4 regions of the Pseudomonas sp. TE3-3-F2023 genome follow, and region 1 is predicted to be linked to each of the others. Evidence: riboswitches for the same ligand, from Rfam matches in the RefSeq annotation. Region 1 holds a riboswitch; each other region holds the start of a gene.

The links. A riboswitch is a leader RNA that binds a small molecule or an ion and turns the genes downstream of it on or off. The one in region 1 is predicted to bind cobalamin.
Region 2: linked by a shared signal. The riboswitch ahead of cobW (cobalamin biosynthesis protein CobW) and the one ahead of V3314_RS13230 (TonB-dependent receptor) in region 1 are both predicted to bind cobalamin.
Region 3: linked by a shared signal. The riboswitch ahead of cobO (cob(I)yrinic acid a,c-diamide adenosyltransferase) and the one ahead of V3314_RS13230 (TonB-dependent receptor) in region 1 are both predicted to bind cobalamin.
Region 4: linked by a shared signal. The riboswitch ahead of V3314_RS15390 (CbtB domain-containing protein) and the one ahead of V3314_RS13230 (TonB-dependent receptor) in region 1 are both predicted to bind cobalamin.

The regions. Positions count from the first base shown of each region.
Region 1 is NZ_CP145113.1:2,910,420-2,917,700, reverse strand. It holds gene V3314_RS13260 (FAD-binding oxidoreductase) at 1-621, shown strand, start outside; gene V3314_RS13255 (peptidase C39 family protein) at 742-1,476, opposite strand; gene V3314_RS13250 (hypothetical protein) at 1,642-1,818, shown strand; gene V3314_RS13245 (TerC family protein) at 1,951-2,703, opposite strand; gene V3314_RS13240 (hypothetical protein) at 2,732-2,971, opposite strand; gene nhaR (transcriptional activator NhaR) at 3,105-3,998, shown strand; cobalamin riboswitch at 4,034-4,242, shown strand; gene V3314_RS13230 (TonB-dependent receptor) at 4,351-6,477, shown strand; gene V3314_RS13225 (DUF1624 domain-containing protein) at 6,681-7,281, shown strand, end outside.
Region 2 is NZ_CP145113.1:3,291,250-3,298,530, reverse strand. It holds gene cobN (cobaltochelatase subunit CobN) at 1-811, opposite strand, end outside; gene cobW (cobalamin biosynthesis protein CobW) at 815-1,882, opposite strand; cobalamin riboswitch at 1,982-2,195, opposite strand; gene V3314_RS14885 (hypothetical protein) at 2,293-2,652, shown strand; gene V3314_RS14880 (ATP-binding cassette domain-containing protein) at 2,978-4,555, shown strand; gene V3314_RS14875 (branched-chain amino acid aminotransferase) at 4,692-5,711, shown strand; gene V3314_RS14870 (multidrug/biocide efflux PACE transporter) at 5,963-6,391, opposite strand; gene V3314_RS14865 (LysR family transcriptional regulator) at 6,484-7,281, shown strand, end outside.
Region 3 is NZ_CP145113.1:2,158,256-2,165,536, forward strand. It holds gene V3314_RS09830 (NlpC/P60 family protein) at 1-46, shown strand, start outside; gene V3314_RS09835 (C40 family peptidase) at 186-719, shown strand; gene V3314_RS09840 (sorbosone dehydrogenase family protein) at 685-2,031, opposite strand; gene V3314_RS09845 (hypothetical protein) at 2,727-2,921, shown strand; gene V3314_RS09850 (hypothetical protein) at 3,114-3,692, opposite strand; cobalamin riboswitch at 3,860-4,080, shown strand; gene cobO (cob(I)yrinic acid a,c-diamide adenosyltransferase) at 4,200-4,811, shown strand; gene V3314_RS09860 (cobyrinate a,c-diamide synthase) at 4,808-6,100, shown strand; gene bluB (5,6-dimethylbenzimidazole synthase) at 6,097-6,747, shown strand; gene cbiB (adenosylcobinamide-phosphate synthase CbiB) at 6,744-7,281, shown strand, end outside.
Region 4 is NZ_CP145113.1:3,418,248-3,425,528, forward strand. It holds gene V3314_RS15360 (transporter substrate-binding domain-containing protein) at 1-1,799, opposite strand, end outside; gene V3314_RS15365 (response regulator transcription factor) at 1,813-2,427, opposite strand; gene V3314_RS15370 (DUF1272 domain-containing protein) at 2,658-2,900, opposite strand; gene cobM (precorrin-4 C(11)-methyltransferase) at 2,967-3,719, opposite strand; gene V3314_RS15380 (cobalamin biosynthesis protein) at 3,752-4,138, opposite strand; gene V3314_RS15385 (CbtA family protein) at 4,138-4,824, opposite strand; gene V3314_RS15390 (CbtB domain-containing protein) at 4,834-5,022, opposite strand; cobalamin riboswitch at 5,115-5,338, opposite strand; gene V3314_RS15395 (GNAT family N-acetyltransferase) at 5,396-5,875, opposite strand; gene V3314_RS15400 (LysE family translocator) at 6,002-6,631, shown strand; gene V3314_RS15405 (alpha/beta hydrolase) at 6,653-7,281, shown strand, end outside.

The DNA.
Region 1 (7,281 bases):
ACCCCGCAGGGCAAGGTCCGCGCCAAGTTCATCATCGTTGCCGGCAACGCCTACCTGGGCAACCTGGTGCCGGAACTGGCCAGCAAGTCCATGCCATGCGGCACCCAGGTGATCACCACCGAGCCGCTGGGCGACGAACTGGCGCGCACCCTGCTGCCGCAGGACTACTGCGTCGAGGACTGCAACTACCTGCTCGACTACTACCGCCTGACCAGCGACAAGCGCCTGATCTTCGGTGGTGGCGTGGTGTACGGCGCGCGTGACCCAGCCAACATCGAGGCGATCATCCGTCCGAAGATGCTCAAGGCCTTCCCGCAGCTGCAGAACGTGAAGATCGACTACGCCTGGACCGGCAACTTCCTGCTGACCCTGTCGCGCCTGCCGCAGGTTGGCCGTATCGGCGACAACATCTACTACTCCCAGGGCTGCTCGGGTCACGGCGTGACCTACACCCACCTGGCGGGCAAGGTGCTGGCCGAGGCCATGCGCGGCCAGGCCGAGCGCTTCGACGCCTTCGCCGGCCTGCCGCACTACCCGTTCCCGGGTGGCCAGATGCTGCGCGTGCCGTTCAGCGCCATTGGTGCCTGGTACTACAGCCTGCGCGATCGCCTGGGCTTCTGATATAGGCAGGGCTGGCCTCTTCGCGGGTAAACCCGCTCCCACAGGGATATCACTGGGCCTGAGGGCAGCGGGTTTCCTGTGGGAGCGGGTTCAGCCGCGAAAGGGCCGGCACAGATAGAGCTATTTGTTCAGGCTACTCACAGCCTGCTTCGCCGCAATCTCCTGCCCCGCCCGGGCCAGTTCATCCGCAGCCTGCAACCAGCGCTGGCGGTCCACCTGGGCCGGCAGTTGCCGCGGTGGCTGCACCAGCACCGCCCAACTCCCAAGCTTCGCCCAGGCCGAGGCAAAGTCATCGAACGCCATCAGCTGCCGCCGGTGCATGCCCGAGCGCAACAGCACCCGCTGCTTGTAGCGGTCGTAGCCGATCAGCACGGCGTAGCGTGGCTCGCTCCACCAGGCCGAACCATCCTCGTAACGCAGCAGCACCGGGTTGCCCGCCGCAACCTGGGTCAACAGCGCGTCCAGCTGCTTGTCCAGTGGATACACCACCATGCCGTAGTCGCGCGCCACCCGGGGGATGCCGGTGTCCAGCGCCTCGGCGCCCTGGGGCAGGTTCAGCGGCTTGTCCAGCAGCCCCGGCGTGATCGGAGCCCCCTGTTGCGACAGCACCGCCGCCAATGCCATGGCCCCGCTGTGGTTGGCGTTGCCACGGTAGAACGGCACGCTGCTGATCTCGACCCGCTGTGGCAGGCCCTTGAGGTTGGCGGAGGGTGCGCTGGCACAACCGGCCAGGCTGGCCGCTACCAGGCAGGCCGCCAGCAGCCGACGAGGGATGGTCTTGAAGGAAGGTTGCTGCATGGACACTCGCTTGCTCCAACGCCGGGCAGGCAGCGCCCGGCTCTGGCCACCGATCATAGGTCGGACAGCGGCGCGGGTATAGTCCGACACCGGTTAGGAGCAAATCGGACCAAGCAATAGACCTTTGGTCAATGGAACGTCACTGGCGAAAGACTAGACTAAAGCAGTGTCTGGAAGGCCAGCGTCGGCGACCGAGCGCGGCCCGTAGAGATGGAGGCACAGATGAGCCTGACCATGGCGATACTCATGCTGGTGGGCATGTGGCTGAGCGTTGCAGCTGCCATGCTGTGGGGTGTACTGCGTATCGTGCGGCGTCATTCCCACCACCACCTGCCACCGCAGGCCCCCGCCAAGCCACAGCCTGTGCGCCGGGCGCGGCGGCATGCCGGGGTGCACTGACTAGAGATTTTCCCTACCCCCATTCGCGGGCTTGCCCGCTCCCACAGGGACCGCGTAGCTATCTGGCTGACGCGGCACCTGTGGGAGCGGGCAAGCCCGCGAACGGGGCGCAAGCGCCCCGCTTTTCTTGCATCAACCTTCAGCCGCCTCACGCTTCAACCGCGCCCGACGGGCCAGGATGTTGAGGATCTCGATCGCCGTCGAGAAAGCCATGGCCGCGTACACATAACCCTTCGGTACATGGGCGCCGAAACCTTCGGCGATCAGCGTCATGCCGATCATGATCAGGAAGCCCAGGGCCAACATCACCACGGTCGGGTTGTCATTGATGAAGTTGGCCAACGGGTCGGCGGCTACCATCATGACGATCACGGCAGTGATAACGGCAATGATCATGATCGGCAGGTGTTCGGTCATGCCCACGGCGGTGATGATGCTGTCGACCGAGAAGACGATGTCCAGCAACAGGATCTGGAAGATCGCCGCGGCAAAGCCCAGGGTAACCGTCGACGACACCTTGGCTTCTTCCTTGGCCCCGTGCGGGTCGACGTTCTCGTGGATTTCCTTGGTCGCCTTCCACAGCAGGAACAGGCCACCGGCAATCAGGATCACGTCCTTCCAGGAGAAGGCATTGCCGAACACTTCGAACACCGGGTCGGTCAGCTGGACGATCCAGGCCACCGTGCTGAGCAAGGCCAGGCGCATGACCAAGGCCATGCTGATACCGATACGGCGCGCCTTGGAGCGATACTCCACCGGCAGTTTGTTGGTCAGGATGGAGATGAAGATCAGGTTGTCGATGCCCAGCACGACTTCCATGGCCACCAGCGTAGCCAGGGCAACCCAGGCGGTAGGGCTAGCGACGAGTTCCAGCAAGTATTCCATTGTTCAAATCCTGCAGCAGCGGTTGGGGTCAGATTTCCTGGGTGTCTTCTTTCTTGTCGGCGTCCTTGGGCTTGTGCCCTTCGCTGCCGATGGCCTCGCTCAATGCCTGCTGTGCGGCCTTGTTGGTGTCGTCGATGGCCTGCTTGGCCGACTGTGCAGCCTGGTCGAGCATCTGCTGGGCAGATTTCTCGGCCTGCTCGCAACCTGCCAGGGTGAACAGGGACAAGGCCAGCACCAGCGGCGTGCCGATGGATTTTAGTTGCAGCATGGGTTCCTCGCTTTTCATGTTCCTGCGGCGCACACGGCGCTGATGGAGTCACATTCTAAAGAGCGCAACACATCCGGAAAATTCGTATTTTCAGCGGTTATACTTCGGTTTTTGCGAATCCGGAAACATACCGATGCTCAACTATCGGCAGTTGCACTACTTCTGGGCCGTGGCCAAGACCGGCAGCATCGCCCGCGCCAGCGAACAGTTGAACCTGACCCCGCAAACCATCAGCGGGCAAATCAGCTTGTTCGAACAGACATACGGCCTGGAGTTGTTCCAGCGCGTGGGGCGCCAGCTGGAGCTGACCGAAACAGGGCGCCAGACGCTGATCTATGCCGAACAGATGTTCCAGCTGGGTAGCGAGCTGGAGGCCATGCTGCGGGCCGGCCCGCAGGAGCAGATCCTGTTCCGCGTGGGCGTGGCGGACGTGGTGCCAAAGTCCATCGTCTACCGCCTGCTGGCACCGACCATGGAGCTGGACGACGTTCTGCGTATCAACTGCCGCGAAGACAAGCTCGAACGGCTGCTGGCGGACCTGGCGATCCAGCGCCTGGACCTGGTGATTTCCGACAGCCCCATGCCCAGCCACCTGGACATCAAGGGTTATAGCCAGAAACTGGGCGAGTGCGGGTTGAGCTTCTTCGCCACTCCGGCGCTGGCACAACGCCTGGAAGGCCCCTTCCCCGCCTGCCTGCAGGATGCGCCATTGCTTATCCCCGGGCAGGAAACCGTGGTACGCAGCCGCCTGCTGCGCTGGCTGGGTGAGCAACAGGTGCAGCCACGGATCGTTGGCGAGTTCGATGACAGTGCCTTGATGCAGGCGTTCGGGCAGTCGGGCAGCGGCATCTTCGTCGCGCCCAGCGTGATCGCCGAGGAGGTATGCCGCCAATACGGCGTGGAGCTGATCGGGCAGACCGAGGCAGTGCACGAGTCGTTCTATGCCATTTCGGTAGAGCGCAAGGTCAAGCACCCGGGGATTGTGGCAATTACCGAGGGGGCGCGACGAGAGTTGTTTCATTGGTAGCAGGCGGATTTGACGCCTCCCGCGTTTCAATGGTCATATGCCCGCCAGTTTCAGGTGCCCTGCGCCGCCGCGCGCAGGGTGAAACGGGAAGCCGGTGCGTCGTGTTGCCCACGACAAGTCCGGCGCTGCCCCCGCAACGGTAAGCGAGCGAACCCTTCGAGATACCACTGTGCACCTGCATGGGAAGGTGAAGGTTTCATGCCCCTCGCAAGCCCGGAGACCGGCCTGGAGCTTCACTTGGCAACCCGCGGTGGGCGGGCGCAGGCCTGTATCCGTGCGCGCGCCTGTGTGCACGGTGCGCCTTTGCGTGTTTTCCACCGGGATCCATTCATTCCTGCAGTAGTGGAACGACATGTCCCGTATCTTCAAGCTTCACCCTCTGGCGGCCTGCCTGGCCGTTTCCCTGCCGACACTGGCCGATGACCTCGACCGACAGCCACTGGCCCTGCCCTCCACGGCCATCACTGACACCCTCGACAGCTACGCCATCGACCTGGCCACGCCGACCCAGGCTGGCTCGCGTCTTGGCCTCAGCGCCCTGGAGACACCGGCCAGCACCAGCAGCATCAGCGCCAAGCAGATCCAGCAGCGCAACAACTTCACCGTACAGGATGCGGTGACCCGCTCACCGGGCATCAGCTACATCGGCTCCCCGGGCGACGGCGGCACGGGCCTGTCCGCCCGCGGCTTTACCGGGCACAACTCGGTGATGACACTGTTCGACGGGGCCCGCCTGTACACCGGTGCCGGCACCCAGACGTTCCCGGTCGACCCATGGATGGTCGAGCGCATCGATGTGATTCGCGGCCCGGCCTCGGTGCTTTATGGCGAAGGCGCCACCGGTGCGGTGGTCAACGTGATCCCGAAAAAGCCGTTTGCCGGCGAGGTACGCAACCACCTGCGCCTGGGCTACGGTTCGTGGGACCGCCAGCAGCTCGGCCTGGACAGCGGCGGCAGCCTCGGCGAGCGCCTGAGCTACCGCCTGGCCCTGAACCAGCAAACCGGTAACGGTTGGGTTGACCGCACCCCGTCCCGCAGCCTGGCGCTGAGCGCCGCGCTGCGCTTCGACGCCAGCGACGACCTCAGCTTCACCCTCGCCCACGACCGCGGCGATGCGCAGCCTGCCAACTACTACGGCACCCCGCTGATCGACGGCCACTACCGCAGCAGCCTGCGCAAGAAGAACTACAACGTGCAGGACGACGTGCAGCATTACGTCGATGAATGGACCCGCCTGAACACCGACTGGGCTTTGAACGACCACCTGAGCGCCAGCAACCAGCTGTACTACATCAAGAGCCGCCGTCACTGGCGCAACGCCGAGGACTACAGCTGGGATACCGGGCGCCAGCAGCTGCTGCGCGGCAGCTACCTGCAGATCAAGCACAACCAGGAACAGTTCGGCGATCGCCAGGCATTCACCCTCGACCACAGGCTGTTTGGCCTAGCCAGCAAGACCGTGGTCGGCGCCGAGTACAACAAGGTCCGCTTCAACGTCGACAGCAACGCACCCTACAACGATGCAGGCAGTGACTACATCGACCCGTGGCAGCCGCAACCGGGTTGGTTTCACAGCGCCTCGCCGCTGCGCCCGCAAACCCTGTCCACCACCCACACCTTTGCCCTGTTCGCCGAAAACCGCCTGCAGTTGAGCGATCGGCTGTCACTGATCACCGGCGTGCGCCGCGACCAGAACCACATCGTCCAGGAGAAACTGACCACCGACAGCCGCAGCGACCGCAGCCTGCAAGGGGGCAACTGGCGTGCCGGGCTGGTGTTTGCGGTCAGCGACGACCTGTCGCTGTATGGCCAGTACTCCACCAGCGAGGACGGGGTCAACAACCTCATCAGCCTCAGCGCCAACCAGATGCACTACGACCTGACGGAGGCCAGACAGACCGAGGTGGGGCTGAAGCAGCGCTTCTGGGAGGGGCGTGGCGAATGGACATTGGCGGCCTACCACATCGTCAAGAAGAAGCTGCTGGTGGATGACCCGATCACGCACGAGAAGCAGCAGGCTGGCCAGCAGACGTCCGACGGCCTGGAGGCAACCCTGGAACTGGCGCTGGCGCACCAGTGGCAGGTGTCGGCCAACGCGGCGATCGTGCGCGCAAGGTACGACGACTTCGACGAAATGGTTGGCGCCGTGGCGCAGGACCGTGCGGGCAATCACCCGGCCAATGTCCCGCGGCGTACCGCCAACCTGTGGCTGAGCAAAGGCTTCGGCCAGCGGCTGGAGGCCGGCATTGGCGCGCGTTATGTGGACGAACGATATGCCGATACCGCCAACACCCAAAGCGCCCCCGGCTACACCGTGGTCGATGCCGACATCGGCTGGCAGGTGTTGCCGGATGTGCGGCTGGGGTTGCAGTTGAACAACCTGTTCGACCGTGAGTATGTGCAGTCGGCGTTCAGTGGCCAGCAGTGGCTGATGGGGATGCCACGGTCGTACTTTGCGACGGTGGATTACAGCTTCTGACCTGAACTGCCTGCACCGGCCTCTTCGCGGCCTTGCCCGCTCCCACAGGTACTGCAAAGGTTTCAGAATGGGTGAAATTCCTGTGGGAGCGGGCAAGCCCGCGAAAGGGCCGGTATAGGCCCCACAAAAACAGTTACCAACTCACCACCATTTAGTTATAAGATAACGTTTCAGTTGACATCCATTCCTATCAGCGAATTCCCATGACAAGCGCCAGTGCCACCCCCACCCTGCTCACCCAGCGCCTGCAGAGCATCGATGCCCTGCGCGGCCTGGTGATCCTGTTCATGCTCCTGGACCACGTCCGCGAAACCTTTTTCCTGCACCGCCAGGTCAGCGACCCGATGGCCATCGATACCACCGAGCCTTCGCTGTTCTTCAGCCGCACCCTGGCCCACCTGTGCGCGCCGGTGTTCGTCATGCTGACCGGGCTGTCAGCCTGGCTGTACGGCGAGAAACACCAGGGCCGCGGCGATGTCTCGGCGTTCCTGTTCAAGCGCGGGCTGTTCCTGGTGGTGCTGGAATTCACCCTGGTCAACTTCGCCTGGACGTTCCAGCTGCCACCCAGCGTCATCTACCTGCAGGTTATCTGGGCCATCGGCGTGAGCATGATCGCCCTGTCGCTGCTGGTCTGGTTGCCACGCGCCGCCCTGATCGCCCTGGGCGCAATCATCATCGCCGGCCACAACCTGCTCGATGGCCTGCACTTTGGCGTCGAATCAGCCTTGCATGTGCCTTGGGCGATCCTGCATGACCGGGGTTGGCTGGAGTACTCCGAAAGCCTGCGTCTGCGTACCTCTTACC
Region 2 (7,281 bases), 380 kb from region 1:
ACAGGGCAAAGCCGGTGGTGTTGACCAGCACTTCGGCCCCCACCTCGTCCAGCCAGGCTTCGACCTGCTCCAGGCAGGCGCTTTCCTTTAGGCTGGCCACGGCGATCGGCAACGGGTTGAGCCCGGCGGCCTGCAGGCGCTGGCAGAACACATCGATGAACGCGGTGTTGGCCGCCTGCAGGTGCGAGCGGTAGAACAGCAGCGGCGCCACTGGCTGTTCGGGGAGCCACTGCGGGTACCAGTCCTCCAGCGTGGCGCTGCCCTTGGCCGGGTGATACACGGCAGTGCGCGGCAAAGGCTGTGGTTCGTCCCAGGCATAGTCGCGGCCCAGCCACTGGCTGGCCAGGCAGTTGAACAGGTTGATGGCGTTGGCCTTGCCGCCCTGGCGCAAGTAGTGCCAGAGGCGTTCGGCCTGCTCGCCGCTGACACTGCCCAGGCTGGTCAGTTCCGGGTCCGGGCGGTCGTCGCCCGGCACCAGGATCAGTTGCACGCCTCGGCCGGCCAGCTCGACCAGCTGCTCGACGCCATAGCGCCAGTAGCCGACGCCACCGTGCAGCGACACCAGGATGACCTTGGCATGGCGAAGTACCTGGTCGACGTAAAGGTCGACCGAGGCATGGTTCTGTACCTGCATCGGGTTGGCCAGGCGCAGGCTGGGGTAATCCTGGGGCAATTGCTCGGCGGTATCGGCGAGCAATGCCAGATGGGAATCGCCGCTGCAGAGAATCACCAGCTCGGCGGGCGTCTGGCCGAGGTCGGCAATGCTGTCATCCGGCACGAAGCCGCCGGGCTGGGTCCGCAGCAGGTGCATGGGTCAGGCGCCCAGTGCCTGGCGCAGGCGCGCTTCCAGCTGGGCGGCGTCGAGGTCCTGGCCGATCAGCACCAGGCGGGTGATGCGCGGTTCGTCGGCGCGCCAGGCGCGGTCGAAGTGCTTGTCGAAACGGGTGCCCACGCCCTGTACCAGCAAGCGCATCGGCTTGCCCGGGATGGCAGCGAAGCCTTTGGCGCGCAGGATGCCGAATTCCACCACCAACTGGGTCAGGGCGTCGAGCAGCAGGCTTTCGTCGGCTTCTGGCAGGTCGATGGAGATGGAGTCGAAGGCATCGTGGTCATGATCGTCATGGTCATCGCCGTCATGGTGCGAGTCGTGATGGGTACGGCGGCCATCGATGTGCGCCTCGGACTCGGCACCCACGCCCAGCAGCACTTCCAGCGGCAGCTTGCCGCTGCTGGCTTCGATCACCTTGACCGCCAGCGGCAGTTCTTCGGCCACCTCGGCGCGGACCTTGGCCAGGCCTTCGGCGTCGATCAGGTCGGCCTTGTTCAGCACCACCAGGTCGGCGCTGGCCAGCTGGTCGGCGAACAGTTCGTGCAGCGGCGACTCGTGGTCCAGGTTGGGGTCGAGCTTGCGCTGGGCATCGACTTGGTCCGGGTAGGCGGCGAAGGTGCCGGCGGCCACGGCCGGGCTGTCGACTACCGTGATCACCGCGTCGACGGTGCAGGCATTGCGGATTTCCGGCCACTGGAAGGCTTGCACCAGCGGTTTGGGCAGGGCCAGGCCGCTGGTTTCGATGAGGATATGGTCCAGGTCGCCACGGCGTGCCACCAGCTCGCGCATCACCGGGAAGAACTCTTCCTGCACGGTGCAGCACAGGCAGCCGTTGGCCAGCTCGTAGACGCGACCGGTGGCTTCTTCTTCGGTGCAACCGATGCTGCACTGCTTGAGGATTTCGCCGTCGATGCCCAGTTCGCCGAACTCGTTGACGATCACCGCAATGCGGCGGCCCTGGGCGTTGTCGAGCATGTGGCGCAGCAAGGTGGTCTTGCCCGAGCCGAGGAAGCCGGTGACGATGGTGACGGGGAGCTTGGCCAGTGTTTTCATGTCGCATTGCCCTTGGCAGATTGGCGCGGGCATGCAGGACGACAGCCGCAGGCCAGGCCGGCCGGGCTTGTTCGCCACCGGATCACCCCGCCCGGTTGAAAGTCGAAAACGTGACGAGGCAGGTCTCCTGGCTCGCACCGTTCCATGTGCCCGCTGGTGCAGCAGGCTGGCGGGATGACGCCTTCCCGCGCGCGGGCGCAGTGGCTGTGTCGATCCGTTGTCGGTGCTTACAGTTGCGGGGGCAGCCGCGGCTTGTACCGCGTTCCCGTCTTAGCTTCGGCCTGGCCGAAGAACCTCGAAGTGGCAAGGCTACGCAGTGGCTGGCGGGTGGTCAACCATTGCTGTCGGGCTGGCCGACAACAAGTGCCGCAACTGCGTTAGAGTGGTGGCTTTGAGCAGCGAGGCCCCCGGTGAAACCCCTGAACAAGCGCGATATGGCACGCCTGGAGCGTGAGCTGGTGGCTTGCCTGACCGAAGCCTGCGAAACCGCCAAGGCGGAGATCGTCGGTTTCAGCTGGCTTACCCATCGTCTGGCTCTCGAGGAGTTTCCGGCCAGCCTGCGTATTACCTGGGTATTCGAGCGAGAGGCCGAAAAGGCCGCCGCCTTGGCGGGCGACGCCAAAATGCGCATGCTCGCGCTGACGGGCCTTGCGCTGGAGCAGGCCGGCATTCAGCTGGATCATCCAGCCTGGCATGTACGGTTTGACAGTGAAGAGGCGAGCCAGCAGAGCCACGGGGGCGATTGGACCAGGCGTTTGGTGGGGCGCTGAACCAGGGGCATGCGCGGCCCTGCAGGTCCGGTGCACGCCTTAAGGGCGACGCCGGCCATGTGGGAGCGGGTTTAGCCGCGAACACGGGCGAAGCCCGTGCCATCCACCGCGTCGCCTGTCTCGCGGGTGAACCCTCACCCACAGGGTCCGTGGCGCACTCGCGGAATGTGTTTTCCCGCGACAACAATGCCTCTATCCGTTAGGCTACGCATTCCCCTGTCACGAGGTATTCGTCCAATGCGCCATTGATGCCGCCGTCACTTCGACGGCCAGTCTTCAGCCTCCGGTTCGCTCCGGAGATGTCGCGGCATTTGTGGAGTTGTGCATGACGAACACGTCGATCCTGACGCTGGACAGCGTCTCCCTGGCCTTGCCTGACGGCAGGCTGTTATTTACCGACCTCAGCGAAACCTTCGACCAACGCCGCACCGGCCTGGTCGGGCGCAACGGTGTGGGCAAGAGCCTGCTCGGGCAGATACTTGCCGGCCAGCGCGAACCAAGCAGCGGCCAGTGTCGGCGCCTTGGGCGCGTCCATCTTCTGGACCAGCAGGTGATCGAGCACAGCGCCACGGTCGCCGACCTGGCCCAGGTGGGCGCGGTGCTCGCTGCGCTGGAGCGCATCGAGCAAGGCAGTGTCGCACCCAGTGACTTCGACGCCGTCGGCGAACGTTGGGATATTCGCGAGCAATTGCAGGGGCACCTGCAACGCCACGGCCTGGGCCAACTCGACTGGCACCAGCCCGCCCACAGCCTGAGCGGTGGTCAGGCCATGCGCGTGGCGCTGGTCGGCGCCTGGCTCAGCGAAGCGGACTACCTGATACTCGACGAACCGAGCAATCACCTGGACAGCGACGCCCGCGCCCAACTATTGGGCATGATCGAAGCCTGGGACCGGGGTTTGCTGGTGATCAGCCATGATCGCAGCCTGCTCGCGCACATGACGCGCATCGTCGAATTATCCAGCCTGGGCTTGCGGGCATATGGCGGCAACTACACCTTCTATTCGGCCCAGAAAGCCAGCCAGACAGCGCAGGCCCAACAGCAACTTGCCCGGCTGAAACAGGAGGAGCAACGCCAGGCGCGCGAACTGCAGCGTCAGCGCGAAGACCTGGAACGTCATCAAGCCCGCGCCGGGCGCAATGCCAGGCACGCCAACCAGGCCAAGATCCTGGTCGACCGCCAGCAGGAGCGCAGTCAGGCCACTGCGGGCAAACAGCGCCGCGACCATCGCGACGCCCGGCAGGCGCTGCAGGGCAAAGTGCGTGACGCCGCCCGCGAAGTCGAGCAGGACAGCGCCATTACCCTGCATGCACCCACGCCGCAGCGTCATCCAGGCCGCGAAGTGCTGGCCCTGCAGGCGCTGCGCCTGCCACGCGGGACGCGCAAACCACTGAACCTGCGCGTGTGCCTGGGCCAGCGGGTGGGCCTGGTAGGCGCCAATGGCAGTGGCAAGTCCACCCTGCTCAGGCTGATGAACGGTGAGTTGCCAGCACCAACCGAGAGCCTGCGCCTCAGTGGGGAAACCGCCCTGCTCGACCAGCACTGCAGCGCACTGCCAGGCAATACCAGTGTGCTCGAGCACCTGCGCCAGGCAAACCCGACGCTGGCCCAGGGCGACTTGCGCAGCCGCCTGGCGCAACTGGGCCTGGATGCGGCCCGCATCGAACTACCCAGCAGCCTGCTCAGCGGGGGTGAGCGGATGAAGGCGGCACTGGCCGCCGTGCTATACCGCGAACGGCCGCTCGACCTGTTATTGCTGGACGAACCCGGCAACCACCTGGACCTGCCATCGCTGGCCGCACTGGAACACATGCTCGGGCAGTTTCGCGGGGCGCTGGTGGTGGCGTCCCACGACCAGGTACTGCTCGACCAGCTGGCGCTGGACGAGTACCTGCACCTGTAAACGCCGCAATAAATGCATTGCAGGCTATCAATTCGTGACTGGCCGTTCCCGATCTGCCACGGATGTATTATGGTGGCGTGGTGCGCATATAACAGCAGCCCGAGCAATCGGGCACTTGCAAGACAATGAGGGTGTCATGAGCAACGAAAGCATTAATTGGGACAAGCTCGGTTTCGACTATATCAAGACCGACAAACGCTACCTGTCCGTATGGCGCAATGGCGAGTGGGACAAGGGCACCCTGACCGAAGACAACGTACTGCACATTAGTGAAGGCTCCACCGCCCTGCACTACGGCCAGCAGTGCTTCGAAGGCCTCAAGGCCTACCGTTGCAAGGACGGTTCGATCAACCTGTTCCGCCCGGACCAGAACGCCGCCCGCATGCAGCGCAGCTGCGCCCGCCTGCTGATGCCGCAGGTGCCGACCGATGTGTTCATCGAGGCGTGCAAGCAAGTGGTCAAGGCCAACGAGAAGTTTGTGCCTCCGCATGGTAAAGGCGCCCTCTACCTGCGCCCGTTCGTGATTGGCACCGGTGACAACATTGGCGTGCGCACCGCCCCCGAGTTCATCTTCTCGATCTTCGCCATCCCGGTTGGCTCGTACTTCAAGGGCGGCATGAAGCCGCACAACTTCCAGATCTCCAGCTTCGACCGCGCTGCCCCGCAAGGCACTGGCGCGGCCAAGGTCGGTGGCAACTACGCCGCCAGCCTGCAGCCGGGTGCAGAAGCGAAGAAAGCCAACTTCGCCGACGCCATCTACCTCGACCCGCTGACCCACACCAAGATCGAGGAAGTCGGTTCGGCCAACTTCTTCGGCATCACCGCCAACAACGAGTTCGTCACCCCGAAATCGGCTTCGGTGCTGCCAGGCATCACCCGCCTGTCGCTGATGGAACTGGCGCAATCGCGCCTGGGCCTGACCGTGATCGAAGGCGATGTGGAAATCAACAAGCTGGACCGTTTCGTCGAAGCCGGCGCCTGCGGTACCGCGGCGGTGATCACCCCGATCGGCGGCATCGAGTACAACGGCAAACTGCACGTGTTCCACGACCTGGAAAAGGTCGGCCCGGTTACCCAGAAGCTCTACAACGAGCTGACCGGTATTCAGAGCGGTGACGTGGAAGCACCGGCTGGCTGGATCGTCAAGGTTGCCTGAGACGCTTTAGCGGCTTGAAAAACGGGGCATGCCAGCGATGGCATGCCCCGTTTTTTATTGGCTGACGCGGTCAACTATGATGGCACCGGCTGCGCCGGTGTTCGCGGCTGAAGCCGCTCCCACAGGTACAGCGCAAGCCTGAAGCCTGCGCCGTCCCTGTAGGAGCGGCCTTGTGTCGCGAAAGGGCTGCGAAGCGGCCCCAGGATATCCGCACAATGCACAAATCGAGGGGCCGCGCAGGCAGGTAGTTCTCATGCAAGGCGACGCTGTATCAGCAGGTGCCGGGCTTTGTCGAAGGCCCAGTTGTACAGCACGGTGTAGGGCAGGATGATCACGAAGAAGCCCAACTCCACCATGAACGCCTGCAGCAACGAAATCTCCAGCATCCACGCCGCCACCGGCAGACACCACACCACCAGCCCGGCTTCGAAGCCCAGGCCGTGCACAAAGCGTGCGCTGGCCTTCCAGTGGATGCGCTCGCCGCGGACGTAGCGATCGACCAGCGCGTTGTAGACCATGTTCCACAGCATGGCGATCACCGACAGGGTCACCGCCAGCGCTCCCGCTGTCGCCAGCGACTTGCCCATGATCCAGGACAGCAGCGGCGCACACAGCAGCACGGCGAATACTTCATAACCGACGGCGTGAACCAGGCGCTCGGTGAAAGACACGTTTTTCATTGCAAAATCCATCCTTTGCGTGAGTCGTGCTTCCTATTTTCTTTGATAGAACTGATACTAGCGATATAGCTACCATCGATTTTATCAATACCATGCGCTACTCACCCGAAGCTCTGGTCGCCTTTGTCGAAGCTGCATCGCTGGGTTCGTTTTCCGCTGCGGCGCGCAAATTGCGCAAAAGCCAGTCGACCATCAGCATCGCCATCGCCAATTTCGAGGCCGATGTGGGTTGCCCGTTGTTCGAGCGTGGCGGCCGTCACCCCACGCTGAACGAGGCTGGGCGACAGGTGCTGAGCCATGTCGAGGCGATTCTCGATGCCAGCGCCCAGCTCGATGCCCTGGCGGTGCGGCTGGCTGAAAACGTCGAGGCACTGGTCTCGGTGGTGATGTCGGACAGCTACAGCGTGACGTTCCAGGGCGCGGTGATGGCCCGCTTCGCCCAGCACTACCCGCATACCGAGCTGCGCTGCGGCCCGTCGGAAGATGCCGACGTGATCGAGCTGATCCAGCAGGGCCTGGCACATGTCGGTATTCTCGCCACCCAGCCCAGCTACCCCGCTGACGTTGCCGTGGCACGCCTGCCCGAGCAGGCAGAGTTTGGTGTGTACGTGGCCAGCGGGCATCCGTTGGCGGCTTTGCCCCAGGTGCAGATGCAGCATCTGGAGAACGTCCGGCAGCTGTATATAAAGACCTATGCTCAAAGCTTGCACCAGGGGCGTGGCCAGGCCTGGTCGGCACCGGACTACCTCACCCTGCTGGAGTTCGCCGTGCGCGGGTTCGGCTGGGCCGAACTGCCCAGGGCACTGGTGGCACGCTTTGGCAGTGGGCTGGTGGAGCTGCAGGTGGCCGGGTACCCGCGACGGGTTGACATGGATGTGGCATGGTCGAGC
Region 3 (7,281 bases), 750 kb from region 1:
GCGTGCCTTGGCCATGGCGCCGACCACCAATATCGCGCGCAACTGATAGCAAAATGATATATCCTGCCGCGGCGGCGATGCTTTGAAAAAAGCTCGCCGCCGTGCGCATTTATAGAAAGCGTCTAATCTAAATTCTCAATTCTTTTCGGCTGCGGCCCAGCGGACTCAGACAGGATGTTCTGGCCATGGTAAAGATGGCGCGCTTCGCATTTCTCTCCTTGGCAGCCTTGCTGGCTGCCTGCTCCAGCCGTGCGCCTGCGCCGGCCCCTGTGGTACAGCCGCAGGTAACCTATAGCCAGCCCAGCCCTTCGCCGATTGCCGATGACGTGCTGATGCGTGCTATCGGCCTGGTGGGTACGCCTTATCGCTGGGGCGGCAACACGCCGGATTCCGGTTTCGATTGCAGTGGCTTGATCAAGTACGTCTACCGTGATGCTGCGGGCATAAGCCTGCCGCGTTCTACGCGTGAGATGATCGTCATGCGCGCGCCAACCGTGGATGCCAAGTCGCTGCAGTCCGGCGACCTGGTGTTCTTCGCCACCAATGGCGGCTCGCAGGTCAGCCATGCCGGCATATATGTGGGGGAGGGGCGCTTCGTGCATGCACCTTCCAGCGGTGGCACGGTGCGCCTGGACTACCTGTCCAACAGCTACTGGGCCAAGGCTTACCTGCAGGCCAAGCGCGTCATTCCGCAAGGGCATCTGGCGCAGAACCCCTGAGGACAGGCGGGGCTTTGCTCACTCGCCAGACCACATTGCCGACATCATCGGCCACCAGCACGCCGCCACGCCCGTCGGTGATTACGCCGACCGGGCGCCCTTGGGCCTTGCCATGCTCATCAAGAAACCCGGTAAGCAGGTCCACCGGCTTGCCCGAGGGTTTTCCTGACCGGTCGAACGGCACGAAAATCACCTTGTAGCCACTGTGTGGCTTGCGGTTCCACGACCCGTGCTGGCCCACGAATGCCCCTTGTTCGAAGGGCGGTGGTAGCCCGTTCGGTTCGGCGAATGCCAGCCCCAGCGATGCCGTGTGTGGACCCACTGCGTAGTCGGGCACCAGCGCCTGGGCCACTTTTTCAGGCGCTGGCGGTTGCACTCGCTCGTCCACGTGGCTGCCATAGTAGCTGTAGGGCCAGCCATAGAAACCGCCGTCCTTGACGGAAGTGATGTAATCCGGTACCAGATCGCTGCCGATCTCGTCACGCTCGTTGACTGCCGTCCACAACGCACCGCTGTGCGGCTCCCAGGCCAGGCCGTTAGGGTTGCGCAGGCCGGTGGCGAACAGGCGGTGCTGGCCGCTGGCGGGGTCCACTTCCCAGATCGCGGCGCGTCCCTGTTCCTTGTCCATACCGTTTTCGCCTACGTTGCTGTTGGAGCCTACTGTCACGAAAAGCTTCCTGCCATCAGGGCTGGCGATCACGTTCTTGGTCCAGTGGTGATTGAGCGGCCCGCCTGGCAACTCGACCACCGGTTGGCCTTCATTGCGAATTTGCATGGCACCGGGCTCATAGTGAAAACGCAGCAACCTGTCGGTATTGGCGACGTAGAGGTCCTTGCCGACCAGGGCCATGCCGAACGGTGAGTTGAGCTCTTCGATGAAGGTCGTTCGGATTTCGGCGACGCCGTCGTGGTCGGCATCACGCAGCAGGATAATGCGGTTGGCGCTGGGCACGCCTGCACCTGCCCGCTTCATCACCTTCTTCATTACCCAACCGCGCAGGCCCTTGCCATCTTCGGGCTTGGGCGGGGCATTGGTTTCGGCCACCAGCACGTCGCCGTTGGGTAGCAGGTATAGCCAGCGAGGGTGGTCGAGCCCGCTGGCGAACGCTTTCACCTCAGTGCCTGGTGCTGCTTCGGGCTTGACGTCCTTGGGCCAGCCCACTGCTGGGGCGATATTCACCGTGGGGAGGGTGGTCTTGACCGGAGCAGGCAACTGGGGCGTTGGACCACTGCCGTCGAGTACATTCAGCAGGGCGGTTTCGCCGCAGGCCGTCAGGCTGGCGGCCAATAACCAAGGCGTCAGGTGTTTCATGGGCGGCGACCTCCTAACAGGGCCTATGAATTGAGAGGTCGGTGACATTCGCCAGGTTCCCGGAACCATCCAACTGTCTTGTCTTGCCTTGCCTTGCCTTGCCGTTGCTTTTGCTTTTGCTTTTAAGCGCGCAATAGTTCAGGCGCCGCCGATTGCGACTTCAGGAGGCCGAGCGGAGGGACTGCGGAGGGAGGTGACGGGCATGGATGCCCGTCAAGCGCTGAGGCCCCATGGATGGGGCCTGCAGCGCGTACTCCCGGGAGCAGGCCCGTAGCGAGGGGACCCCGGAGCGCAGCGTAGGGGCCGGATGATAGGAGCCAGCGTTTTTTGGTTACTTTTTGTCGCGTTTGACAAAAAGTGACCCGCCGTAAGGGCGGAAAGGTGATTAAGCGCCACCTTCGAAAATGAATGTTGACCCTGTTGTTGATGCCCACGCTTGAAAGCGAAGAGCGAAGAGCGGAAAAGTGCTGGTTTTGATCTCGCGCATAGTCCATTTACGATGGCGACGCTTACTCACCTTTTCGCCCTTACGGCGAGTCACTTTTTGTCAAACGCGACAAAAAGTAACCAAAAAACGCTGCGCTCCCATCATCCGGCCCCTCCGCTGCGCTCCGGGGTTCCCTCGCGCCGGTCTTGCTCCCGGGAGTACGCGCTGCAGGCCCCATCCATGGGGCCTCAGCGCTTGACGGGCATCCATGCCCGTCACCTCCCTCCGCAAGACCTCTGCTCGGCCTCCTGAAGTCGCGAAGATCAAGATCAAGATCAAGATCAAGATCAAGATCAAGAGCAAGAGCAAGAGCAAGAGCAAGAGCAAGAGCAAGAGCAAGAGCAAGAGCAAAAGCAAAAATCGTCAGAAACCGCAGCCGTGTAATACCAGTAATCGGGATTGACTCCTCATGATGGCTGTGCGTGGGGCACCTGCGGTGGCTCGCTTCACTACGACAGGAAACTTAAATGGGGCTCTGTGGGAGCGGGCGCGCCCGCGAACACCGGCGCAGCCGGTGCCAGCCACCGCGCTGGATTCTTCGCGGGCACGCCCGCTCCCACAGAAGCCACGTCGCCCGGCCCGAGCCGGAGTTGATTCAAGCCTGCTTGAGCAACAACGCCACCCCCGGGAAATACTGCCCCAGCTCGTTGTGCAACTTGCGATAGGCATACGGGAAGTACCAGGCGATGGCACAGGCGGTATGTTTCTGCAGATCGTCGACCAGGTCCTGCAGTTCCTCGGGGCTGGCATGCTGGCCAGCCTTCCACGGGCTGATGAACAGCGCCCCGGCCTTCAACTGGCTGGGGTAGGCCACCTGGCGCGCGAGGGCAGCGGTCTGCTGCAGGGCTTCGGCCATGTCAAGCCGGGCGATTTTTGGCCAGCGCTGGCTGACACTGAGGTACAGCGCTTCATCGGCACTGCTGATCGACAGGTCGCAGCGCCCTTCGTGTTCGCCTTCGTCGCGCTGCTTCTTGCCGGCAAACTGCTGCAGCGCCGCCAGTTCAGCCTGCCACGCCGCTGCGGCAAGCAGCCCGGTATTGGCGGCGGCGCCATGCCAGTAAGGTGCTTCCGCATCGCCAGCAAACCGGTTGAAGCGGTCGATGCAGTCGCCCCAGCGCTCCAGCACCGGGGCGAGAAACTCCAGGCGCGGGTTGTTGATGATCTGGCCTCGCATGCTGCGCTCTCCTGTTATCGTTGTAATCGCGTTCAGCCGAAAATGATGGCTATGTGATATCACTGCCTCCAGTGTGGCACAACCAGGTAAATTGGCCATTACCCAGGCCGTGCCTGTTCGACTGCAAAGCGGCCTGCTTCGATTGACGCTCCCGGTGCAACCCTCTAACCTTCGCGCGTGTTTCAGGTGCCCTGCCAGCCCCGACTGGGCAGGGTGAAACTGGGAAGCCGGTGGGTGCCAGCATGGCGCGATTCCGGCGCTGCCCCCGCAACGGTAGGTGAGTCGCGGCCGCGCAGGGCCACTGGGTGTCAGCACCCGGGAAGGCGCGCAGGCTTGGGCCAAGACCCGCTCACAAGCCCGGAGACCGGCCTGATACTGCCAACGGCATCACGGAGGGTGATGCGCGGTGCACCGTGGCGTACGGCCACGGCCCCTGCGCGTTCTCCGTGTGCCCGCCTTTTACCTGTCGCTGCGCGTTGCCGTGGTGCCAGCCAGCGGAGAACCCTGATGAGCGAATCCACCGAACGCGACGAACGCCACCTGGCGCGCATGCAGCGCAAGAAGGCGATCATCGACGAACGCATCGCCAATTCCCCAAACGAATGCGGCCTGCTGCTGGTGCTGACCGGCAATGGCAAGGGCAAGAGCAGCTCGGCTTTCGGTATGCTCGCACGCGCCCTGGGCCATGGCATGCAGTGCGGTGTGGTGCAGTTCATCAAAGGCCGCAACAGCACCGGCGAGGAGCTGTTCTTCCGCCGCTTCCCCGAGCAGGTGCGCTACCACGTGATGGGCGAGGGCTTTACCTGGGAAACCCAGGACCGCCAGCGCGACATCGCTGCCGCCGAAGCTGCCTGGGCCGTGTCGCGCCAGTTGCTGCAAGACCCGAGCGTGCAGTTCGTGGTGCTCGATGAACTGAACATCGCCCTCAAGCACGGCTACCTCGACCTTGACCAGGTGCTGTCGGACATCCAGGCCCGCCCACCAATGCAGCATGTGATCGTCACTGGCCGTGCCGCGAAACCCGAGATGATCGAACTGGCCGACACCGTGACCGAGATGGGCATGCTCAAGCACGCGTTCCAGGCTGGCATCCGTGCACAGAAGGGCGTGGAACTGTGAGCCAGCGCCATTGCCCCGCCGTGCTGATCGCGGCACCGGCCTCTGGCCAGGGCAAGACCACCGTCACCGCCGCCCTGGCCCGCCTGCACCGCAACCTCGGGCGCAAGGTGCGGGTGTTCAAGTGCGGGCCCGACTTTCTTGACCCGATGATCCTCGAGCGGGCCAGCGGCGCGCCGGTGTACCAGCTCGACCTGTGGATGATCGGCGCCGAGGAAAGCCGCCGCCTGCTGTGGGAAGCCGCCGGCGAGGCCGACCTGATCCTGATCGAAGGGGTGATGGGGCTGTTCGACGGCACGCCGTCCAGCGCCGACCTGGCGCGCCACTTCGGGGTGCCGGTGCTGGCGGTGATCGACGGCACGGCCATGGCCCAGACATTCGGCGCCCTGGCCCTGGGCCTGGCACGTTACCAGGCTGACCTGCCGTTTGCCGGTGTGCTGGCCAACCGGGTGGGTAGCCTGCGCCACGCGCAACTGCTGGAAGGTAGCCTGACCGAGGGCCTGCGCTGGTACGGCGGCTTGTCCCGCGAGCGTGGTATAGAGCTGCCCAGCCGCCACCTGGGGCTGGTCCAGGCCAGCGAGCTGAACGACCTGGACATGCGCCTGGATGCCGCTGCCGAGGCGCTTGGCGCCAGTTGCGATGCTGCCTTGCCGCCGCCAGTGAGCTTTGCCGAACCCGAGCCGCAAGCCAGTACTGCCTCGTTGGCCGGTGTGCGCATTGGCGTGGCGCGGGACGAGGCCTTCGCCTTCACCTATGGCGCCAACCTCGACCTGCTGCGCAACCTGGGCGCACAGCTCGAGTTCTTCTCGCCGCTGCACGACCGCGAACTGCCGGCAGTGGACAGCCTGTATCTGCCGGGCGGTTATCCCGAGCTGCACCACCACGCCCTGGCCGCCAATGCGCCGATGAGCGAGGCTATACGCGCCCACCACGCCCAGGGCAAACCGTTGCTGGCCGAGTGCGGCGGCATGTTGTACCTGCTCGATGCCCTGACCGACGTGGCCGGCGAGCGTGCCGAACTGCTTGGCCTGCTGCCTGGCGAGGCAACCATGCAGAAGCGCCTGGCTGCCTTGGCCCTGCAGGCGGTGGAGCTGCCGGAAGGCACCTTGCGCGGGCACACCTATCACCATTCGCTGACCAATACCGCACTGCAGCCGATTGCGCGTGGCCTGAGCCCCAACGGCGGGCGTGGCAACGAAGCGGTTTACCGCCTGGGTCGGCTGACGGCGTCCTACGTGCACTTCTACTTCCCCTCCAACCCGGACGCGGCGGCGGCGCTATTGCGACCATGAGCGAACACGCCTACAGCGACGCCGAGCGCGCCGCGATCTACCGGGCCATCGGCGAACGCCGTGACATGCGCCATTTCGCCGGTGGCGAAGTGGCCCCGGAAGTGCTGGGCCGCCTGTTGGCTGCCGCGCACCAGGCGCCCAGCGTCGGGTTGATGCAGCCCTGGCGTTTCATCCGCATCACCCGGCGCGACCTGCGTGCGCGCATCCAGGCCTTGGTGGAAGCAGAGCGGGTGCTTACCGCCGAAGCTTTGGGCGAACGTTCCGACGCCTTCATGAAGCTGAAGGTGGAAGGCATCAACGACTGCGCCGAGCTGCTGGTGGCCGCCCTGATGGACAACCGCGAGCCGCATATCTTCGGCCGCCGCACCCTGCCGGAAATGGACCTGGCCTCGCTGGCCTGCGCCATCCAGAACCTGTGGCTGGCAGCCCGTGGCGAAGGCCTGGGCATGGGCTGGGTGTCGCTGTTCGACCCGCAGGCGCTGGGGGCGCTGCTGGGCATGCCGGCCGGGGCCAAGCCGGTCGCAGTGCTGTGCCTGGGGCCGGTGACCGAGTTCTACCCGGCACCGATGCTGGTGCTGGAAAACTGGGCCGAGGAACGGCCCTTGAGTGAAATGCTCTTTGAGAACCAATGGGGAGAGCTCCAATGAGCGTGGCCTTGCTGACCGTGGCTGGGGTGGCCCTGGATGCCCTGCTGGGCGAACCGCAGCGGCGCCACCCGCTGGTGGCCTTCGGCAACATGGCCGGTAACCTCGAGCGCCGCCTGAATGCCGGAGGGCGCGGCTGGCGCAGCCACGGGGTAAGCGCATGGTTCCTGGCCGTGGTGCCGCTTACCCTGGTGGCGCTGATCCTCTCTTGGCTGCCGTACATCGGCTGGTTGGTCGACGTGCTGGCGCTGTACTGCGCCGTCGGGCTGCGCAGCCTGGGCGAGCACGTGTTGCCGGTGGCCAGTGCCTTGCGCCAGGGTGACCTGCAAGAAGCACGGCGCCGTGTGGGCTACCTGGTCAGCCGCGAAACCCGCGAACTGGACGAATCTGCGGTGGCCCGGGCGGCCACCGAATCGGTGCTGGAGAATGGCAGCGATGCGGTATTCGCCGCGCTGTTCTGGTTCGTGGTCGCAGGCGCGCCGGGCGTGGTGCTGTACCGCCTGAGCAACACCCTGGATGCCATGTGGGGCTATCGCA
Region 4 (7,281 bases), 510 kb from region 1:
CTTTTGGTCTGGCTGGCCTGTTCGGCGTCGTCCTTGGCCTGGCGCAATTGCTCCAGCAGGCCGCGGCTGAGCGCAAGCTGTGCCTGCAGGGCATGCTGGGCCTCGGTGCGCTGGTTGATCAGCTTGCGCAGATAGCTGTTCCAGAACACCACACCGGCCAGCAGCAAGGCCGACAGCACCAGTACCTGCAAGGCCAGGGTGCGATAGTCGCGCCAAGGGCTGTCACTGACCATGGTGGTGATGCGCCAGCGGTTGATCAACTGGTCCAGTTCTTCGGGTGGAATGCTCAGCAGCGCCTTGTCGAGGATTGCCTGCAGCTGCGGCTGGTCTGCGGCCACGGCGAATGCGGCGATGGCCGGGTCGTCGTCGAGCACGCTGGCAATGCGCAGGCGGTCCTTGAAAACATGGCTGATGTAGTAGGCAGCATTGATATGGCTGCTCAAGGCGACGTCTGCGGCACCGTTGGCCACGGCTTCCATCAGGCCGAGCGGGTTGTCCACTTCGACCATCCTGGCCTTTGGGTAGCGTTGTTGCAGCACGGCCCGTTGCGGCGAGCCACGCACCAGGGCAATGCGCTGGCCATCCAGCACCATGGCCTGCGCCGGTAATGCATTGTCGCCACGGGTGACCAGCACCCGCGGGCTGACCAGGTAGGGGCGGGTAAAGCGCAGTTTTTTCGAACGGTCCGTGCTATAGCCCAGTGCGCCGATCATCTGCGCATCGCCGCGCGCCAGGCGCTCGACCATTGCCTGCGCCGACGGGCTTTCGACCGGCTTGAAATGCAGCCCTGTGCGCAGCGAGATCTGCTTGAGCAGGTCGAGGGTGATGCCGCTGGGGCGGTGCTGGGTATCGTTGAAGGTGAGCGGTGCCAGCGAGGTGTTGACCAGCACGCTGACGCTTGGGTTGGCGGCGATCCAGGCTTCTTCTTCGGCGGTGAGGGCGGTGAGGTGGCGCTGCAGCAGCAGGCTGGTGTTGCCACTGCTCCAGCGGCGCAGGATGTTCAGGCGTTCGCTTTCGCTGATGCGCGCCAGCGCCTTGTCGATCAACTGACGCAGGCGCGAGTTGTCACTGGCCAGGGCAAAGGCAAACGCCCCAGGGGCAACCTGGCAGAAGTGGTCGATCTTCAGTGTGCCCTGGTAACTTTTGCCAATCGCGAAGTCGGTACTGATGGCATCGCCCAGATAGGCGTCGGCCTCGCCCAGTTCGACGGCAGCCAGCCCGGCCAGCGTCGAGCGATACAGGCTCAATTGCGCCTTTGGGTACAGGCTGCGGACGCTGCTGGCCGGCAGGTAATGATCGACCATGGCCAGGCGCAGGCCGGCGAGGTCGGGGGTGTTCTTCAAGCTGTGCCCCTCGCGGGTGACGATGACCGGCAGGTCTTCGGCGTAGCTCGCACTGAGGCTTAGCTGAGCATCCGCTGCCTCGAAGGCGTTGGAGCTGCCCAGCAAGTCGATACGGCCGTCGCGGAGCGCAGCGATGGCTTCGTGGCGGCTGTCGAAACGTCGGACTTCGATGTTGATGCCCAGCTGTTCAGCGATGATGCCTGCGTAGTCTGCGCTGAGGCCTTCGTAGTCGCGCTGGCTGACATTGATTTCCAGCGGTGGGTAGTCGGGCCGTGAGCTGCCCAGCACCAGGTGCTGGCGCTGCTGGAGCCATTGCCGCTCTTCGCTGGACAGCGCGAGCGGGGCGGTGGCGCTGATCGAGCGTGCCAGTAACTGGCGGGGTTCGCTGTTGGCCAGCAGCGCGCCGGAACTGGCCAGGCCGATGACCAGAAGGGCGCTTGCCAGCAGGCGCTGCATTGCCACCGAGCGCTCAGTAGACGTTGTTGCGTTTGGCCAGGTCGACCATCTCAACCAGCGATTCCGTCTTGAGCTTTTCCATGATGCGGCCCCGGTAGGTGCTGATGGTCTTGGCACTGAGGTTCATGCAGGTGCCGATATTCTTGTTGTTCTCGCCGCGTGACAGGCGCCTCAGCACTTCCATTTCCCGGTTGGACAGGCTCGCCAGGCGCATAGGCTCGCTTTCCAGCGAGTTGCTGTTGACCGACATCTGCGGGAAGGTCGAGTAGCCCTTGACCAAGGCCTTCAGCGCAAACAGCAAGGCCTCGTGGTCCTCGTCCTTGGTGACGAAGGCGCCGATGCCGGCATCCAGGCAGCGCCGTACATACAGGTCGGTGGCCTGGCCGGTCAGTACCATGATCTTGGGGGCCGGTTCCAGGCTTTGGAGGCGCTTGATGACTTCCATGCCGTCCAGGCCCGGAAGCCCGATGTCAAGGATGACCACGTTCGGGCGCAGTCTGCGGACCACCTGCGTGACTTCACTGCCATCGCCAACTTCACCGACGACCTCAAAGCGCTCGCGGTCGAGCAACATTTTCAAGGACAGTCGCACTATGGGGTGGTCGTCGACGATGAGCACGGTAGTCATGAAGAAAACTCCTGTCAGGATGTGGTCCGCTTCCTGGATCACTCAGGAATACGTCTGCAAGTGGGGTTATCGGAAGCGCTGCACGATACGACCATTCCCGAAATTTGGTAATGCCGAGTATAGAAGTGTTGAAAGTCCCCGGGCTAGTTGTTGAAAAGTCCTACAAAAAGTGGGAAAGACATCACCCTGACAAAGCGGCGATGTCCGTTTTCTGAATGTTTTGAAACAGCTCACGCGCAAACCGAGTGTGCTTTGCTGACACGCTGGGTCGAGGCAGGGTTGTTGACCAGCGCCTGGCCGACCCGTGTCGGGCGTGCCACCAACTGGCCGGTGCAATTCGGGCAGCGGCCCTGGAAACGGGTTTCGGCGCAGGTGCGGCAGAAGGTGCATTCGAAGGAGCAGATCAGCGCATCGGGGCTGTCACCGGGCAGGTCGGTATCGCAGCACTCGCAGTTTGGGCGTAGGTCCAGCATGGGCATGACTCCTGTTTGCAGGCGGGAAACCGGAGTCTGCTACGCCCGTGGCGAACCTGGCAATGCTCAGTCGCCAGTGCGATACAGGTGGGCGTGCCCGGCGCGGTACAAGGCAGAATCGGCAAACGGGGCGTCGCCCAGCACATGGCCCACCAGGATCAGCGCCGTGCGCCGAAAGCCCTTGGCCGCGACGCGTTCGACGATATCGCCAAGAGTGCCGCGCACCCAGTCCTGGTCCGGCCAGGTGGCGCGGTGCACCACCGCCACCGGGCAATGCGCGCCGTAGTGCGGCAGCAGTTCATCGACGATACGCGACAGGTGCTTGACCCCCAGGTGAATTGCCAAGGTGCTGCCGTGGCGCGCCAGGTCGCCCAATTGCTCGCCGGGCGGCATCGGCGAACTGTCGCCATAGCGGGTGAGGATTACTGTCTGCGCTATCTGGGGCAGGGTCAGTTCGCAACCGAGCAGGGCGGCGCTGGCCGCCGTGGCGGTGACCCCGGGGATGATCTGGTAATCGATGCCCAGCGCCTGCAGGTGGCGGATCTGCTCGCCGATGGCGCCGTACAGGCTGGGGTCGCCACTGTGTACCCGGGCCACATCCTGGCCTTGCTCATGGGCATTGCGCATGGCGGCAATGATCTGCTCCAGGTGCAGTTCGGCACTGTTGATCACGGTCTCGGCCTGGTGGCCCTCGAGCACGGCTGCGGGTACCAGCGAGCCGGCATAGATGATCACCGGGCACTGGCGGATCAGCCGTTGGCCCTTGACCGTGATCAGTTCCGGATCGCCGGGGCCGGCGCCTATGAAGTAGACCGTCATGGAAAGTCCTTGCAGGAAAGAGGGGGAAACGCTCAACAGGCCAGGGCGAGGGTGGCCGGGCTCAGCACCTGGCGAGTCAGCAGCAATCTTGCCGTGCCAAGCCGCTGGCTGGCCAGGGCCAGGGCCGCACTCTCTGCCACGCCCCAGCAGCCGCTGTGGGCATGGGCAGCGGCGGAGCGGTGGCTTAGCTGGGATTCGTAGGGCTGCAACTGCGCGCTATCGTACAACACCAAGGGCACGCCGAGGCGTTCGGCCAGTTGCTGCAAGCCGGGTTCGTCGGCCTTCAGGCTGATGCTGGCGATGCCGTGCAGGTCGGCCAACGCCAGGCCCTGGTTGGTCAAGGCCTGGCGTAGTAAGGTTTCCAGTGTATCCGCCGGGCAACCCCGGCGGCAGCCGAAGCCGGCGTAAAACGCAGGCATCAGGCCTGGCTGGAGCGCCGGAACAGCCAGGCGCTGAGCAGGCCCAGGGCCAGCCAGAAGGCGGCGTTGGTCAACCAGGAGGCCACTTTGAACTGGGTTTCCAATGCGGCGGGGGCCAGGCTCTCGTGCACTTCTGGTTGCGGCGCACCGATCACGTGGGGAGTCACCAGCAGCACGGCACCCAAGGCCTTCAGCAACCAATGGCGGGCGAACACCAGCAGGGCGAGGCCCAGCGCGGTGGCGCTCGCGGTGCCTATCCACCAGGCCTGGCGCTGTCCCAGGTCGGCGGCTGCGGTACCCGGCAGCTCCGGCGGCAGGCCCAGGGTTGGGGCCAGGCAGAACACGGCGAAACCGGCCAGGCCCCACAGTGCGCCGGTGCCGGCACGTTTGGGTTCGCGCAGGCTGTACAGGGCGGTGAGGATCAGGGCGAAGCCGACCGCGACCACCAGGTTGCCGCCAGTGGTCGACAGCACACGCTGCCAGCCGTCTTCAGGCGACCAGGCTTCGGCGCTGTGTTCATGGGCGGCCACTTCGCCGGCATGCTCGTGCTGGGCAACCGGGGCCGAGGATTCGTAGGTTTCTGCCTCGAGGATAAGCGGGGCGACCCAGAAGCTTTGCAGCAAGGTCAGCAGCAAGGCCGCCAGCAACCCGCTGAAGCCCGCGGTACGGGCAATGCGTGTGATCATCGGGCGTACTCAGTGGCAGGGGAAGGCGGCGCTGTGGCGGGTGTCATGGGCGGCGTTGTGCACGGCCTCGATGTGCGAGAAGCCGGCGAAGTACACCAGGCACAGGCCCAGCAGGCTGGCGCCGACGGCGATGACGACACGTTGGCTGAGGGTGACGGGGGTAGTGATGCTGTGTTGCTTGGCGCTGGTGACGGGCATGACGCGTTCCTCTGCTTTTTGTGGGCAATGGGCAAGCGCGGCAGCCCCGAGCATGACGGCCCAGGGGAATGCAACAGCGCCCGCCCTCCGCGGGGTGTTCATGAACGCCAGGCCGGTCTCCGGGCTTGCGAGGAGGAGCCAGGCTCCTGGAAGGCGTCACCTTCCCATGCCGGGTGATCGGGCACAGTGGTACAGACGCTTCGCTCGCTTACCGTTGCGGGGGCAGCACCGGCCTTGTCCGGCCCTGCTGGAGGGCCTGCGACGCACCGGTTTCCCGTTTCACCCCCATGGGGGCACCTGAACGCGAGGCATAAGGAGACCATGGGGCGGGGCTGCCGTCAATTGCCAGGTTCGAGTTTGCGGTCGCTCCCGGTCAGCCTCGGGCAAACGCCGCCAGCTTGTCCCCGTCCAGCCGGTAGCGCACCCACTCATCCTGCGCTTCGGCCCCCAGCTTCTGGTAGAAGCCGATCGCCGGCTCGTTCCAGTCCAGCACGCTCCATTCCAGCCGCCCGCAATTCTTCGCAACCGCTTCGCGGGCAATGTGCCTCAGCAATTGCCGCCCGGCACCGTCGCCGCGTTGCTCGGGCGTTATGTACAGGTCTTCCAGGTAGATGCCGTTGCGCCCGAGCCAGGTCGAGTAGCTGTAGAAATACACGGCAAAGCCGATTGCCTGGTCATCGCGCTCGCAAATCAGGCTGTGCACGGTGCTGCCCTCGCCAAAAAGGCTGTGCTCGATATCGGCAACGCTCGCGATCACCTCGTGGCGAGCGCGTTCGTACTCGGCCAGTTCGGTGATGAAGGCCAGGATCTGCTCGGCATCGGCGCGAACGGCAGGGCGGATGGTGAGGCTCATGGTGGACGGCTTCCTTGGTCTGGTGGTAGCGGTACAGCGATGTGTATCTACACAATTTAGTAGAACTGTATCGGTCGCGGAGAAGGGCGACTCCGTTAGTGTGACAGCACCCATAAAGAATGTGGAATGCCTGCCATGCTTGCCTCTGCCGACCTGCTCACCGCCTTCGTGCTGTTTGCTTTCGTGTCCTCCATCACTCCTGGCCCCAACAACACCATGCTTTTGGCCTCGGGCGTCAACTTCGGTGTGCGCCGCTCCATTCCCCACGCGATGGGGATCAGCGTCGGTTTCATGGTAATGGTGCTGGCTGTTGGCCTGGGCCTGGGCGAGGTGTTCAAGGCCTGGCCGGCGCTGTACACGGTCTTGCGCTATACCGGTGCCGTCTATCTGCTGTACCTGGCCTGGAAGATCGCCACTTCGGGGCCGGTCGGCACAGCTTCGTCCAGTGCCCGCAAACCGCTGGGCTTCTGGGGGGCGGCGGCATTCCAGTGGGTCAACCCCAAGGCCTGGGTGATGGCTGTCGGGGCAATCACTACCTACACGCCGGCGCAAGGCTATGTAACCAACGTCATTGTCATTGCCGCCTTGTTTGCCTTGGTCAACCTGCCGAGTGTCGGGGTGTGGGTGATGTTCGGCAGTGCCCTGCGCAACCTGTTGCAGAACCCGCGCTGGCTGATGCTGTTCAATGTCCTGATGGCCTTGTTGCTGGTGATTTCACTGTACCCGCTGCTGTTTGTAGAATCGGCGTTTTCCTGACCCCGCGAGTACAGCAAACCGATGCAGTTGATCCCCTGGTCCCACGAATGCACCGAAGGCTTCACCCTGCGTGGCTGGCGAACCCCGGCCAGTGGCAAGCCGCTGCTGCATTTTTTGCACGGCAACGGTTTCTGCTGCCTGGCCTACCAGCCATTGCTGATGCGCCTGGGTGAACATTTCGACCTGTGGCTCAGTGATGTCCAGGGCCATGGTGACAGTGACCATGGCGGGGTATTTCGTGGCTGGAACCGCACCGCTGCGCTTGCGCTGGAGGCTTTCGCAGCCGGGCGAAGCGAGTATGGCGACGTGCCGCGTTTTGCCGTCGGGCACAGCTTCGGTGGTGTGCTTACCGGCCTGATCCTGGCCAGTGAGCCGCAACTGTTCACCCGTGCCGTGCTGCTCGACCCGGTACTGTTCAGCCGGCGCATGCTGGGTGTGATGGGGGTGGCAGCCCTGGTTGGCTTGCACCGGCGTCACGCCCTGGCACGCAAGGCCGCCAGCCGTCGCAGTCACTGGCCCGACCGCGAGGCAGCCCAGGCTTCGCTGCATGGGCGGGGCATCTTCAAGGGGTGGACCGATGCGGCGCTGCGGGCCTACGTCGAGCATGCCATCGGCGACTGCGGCGATGCGGTAGTGCTCAAATGCCGCCC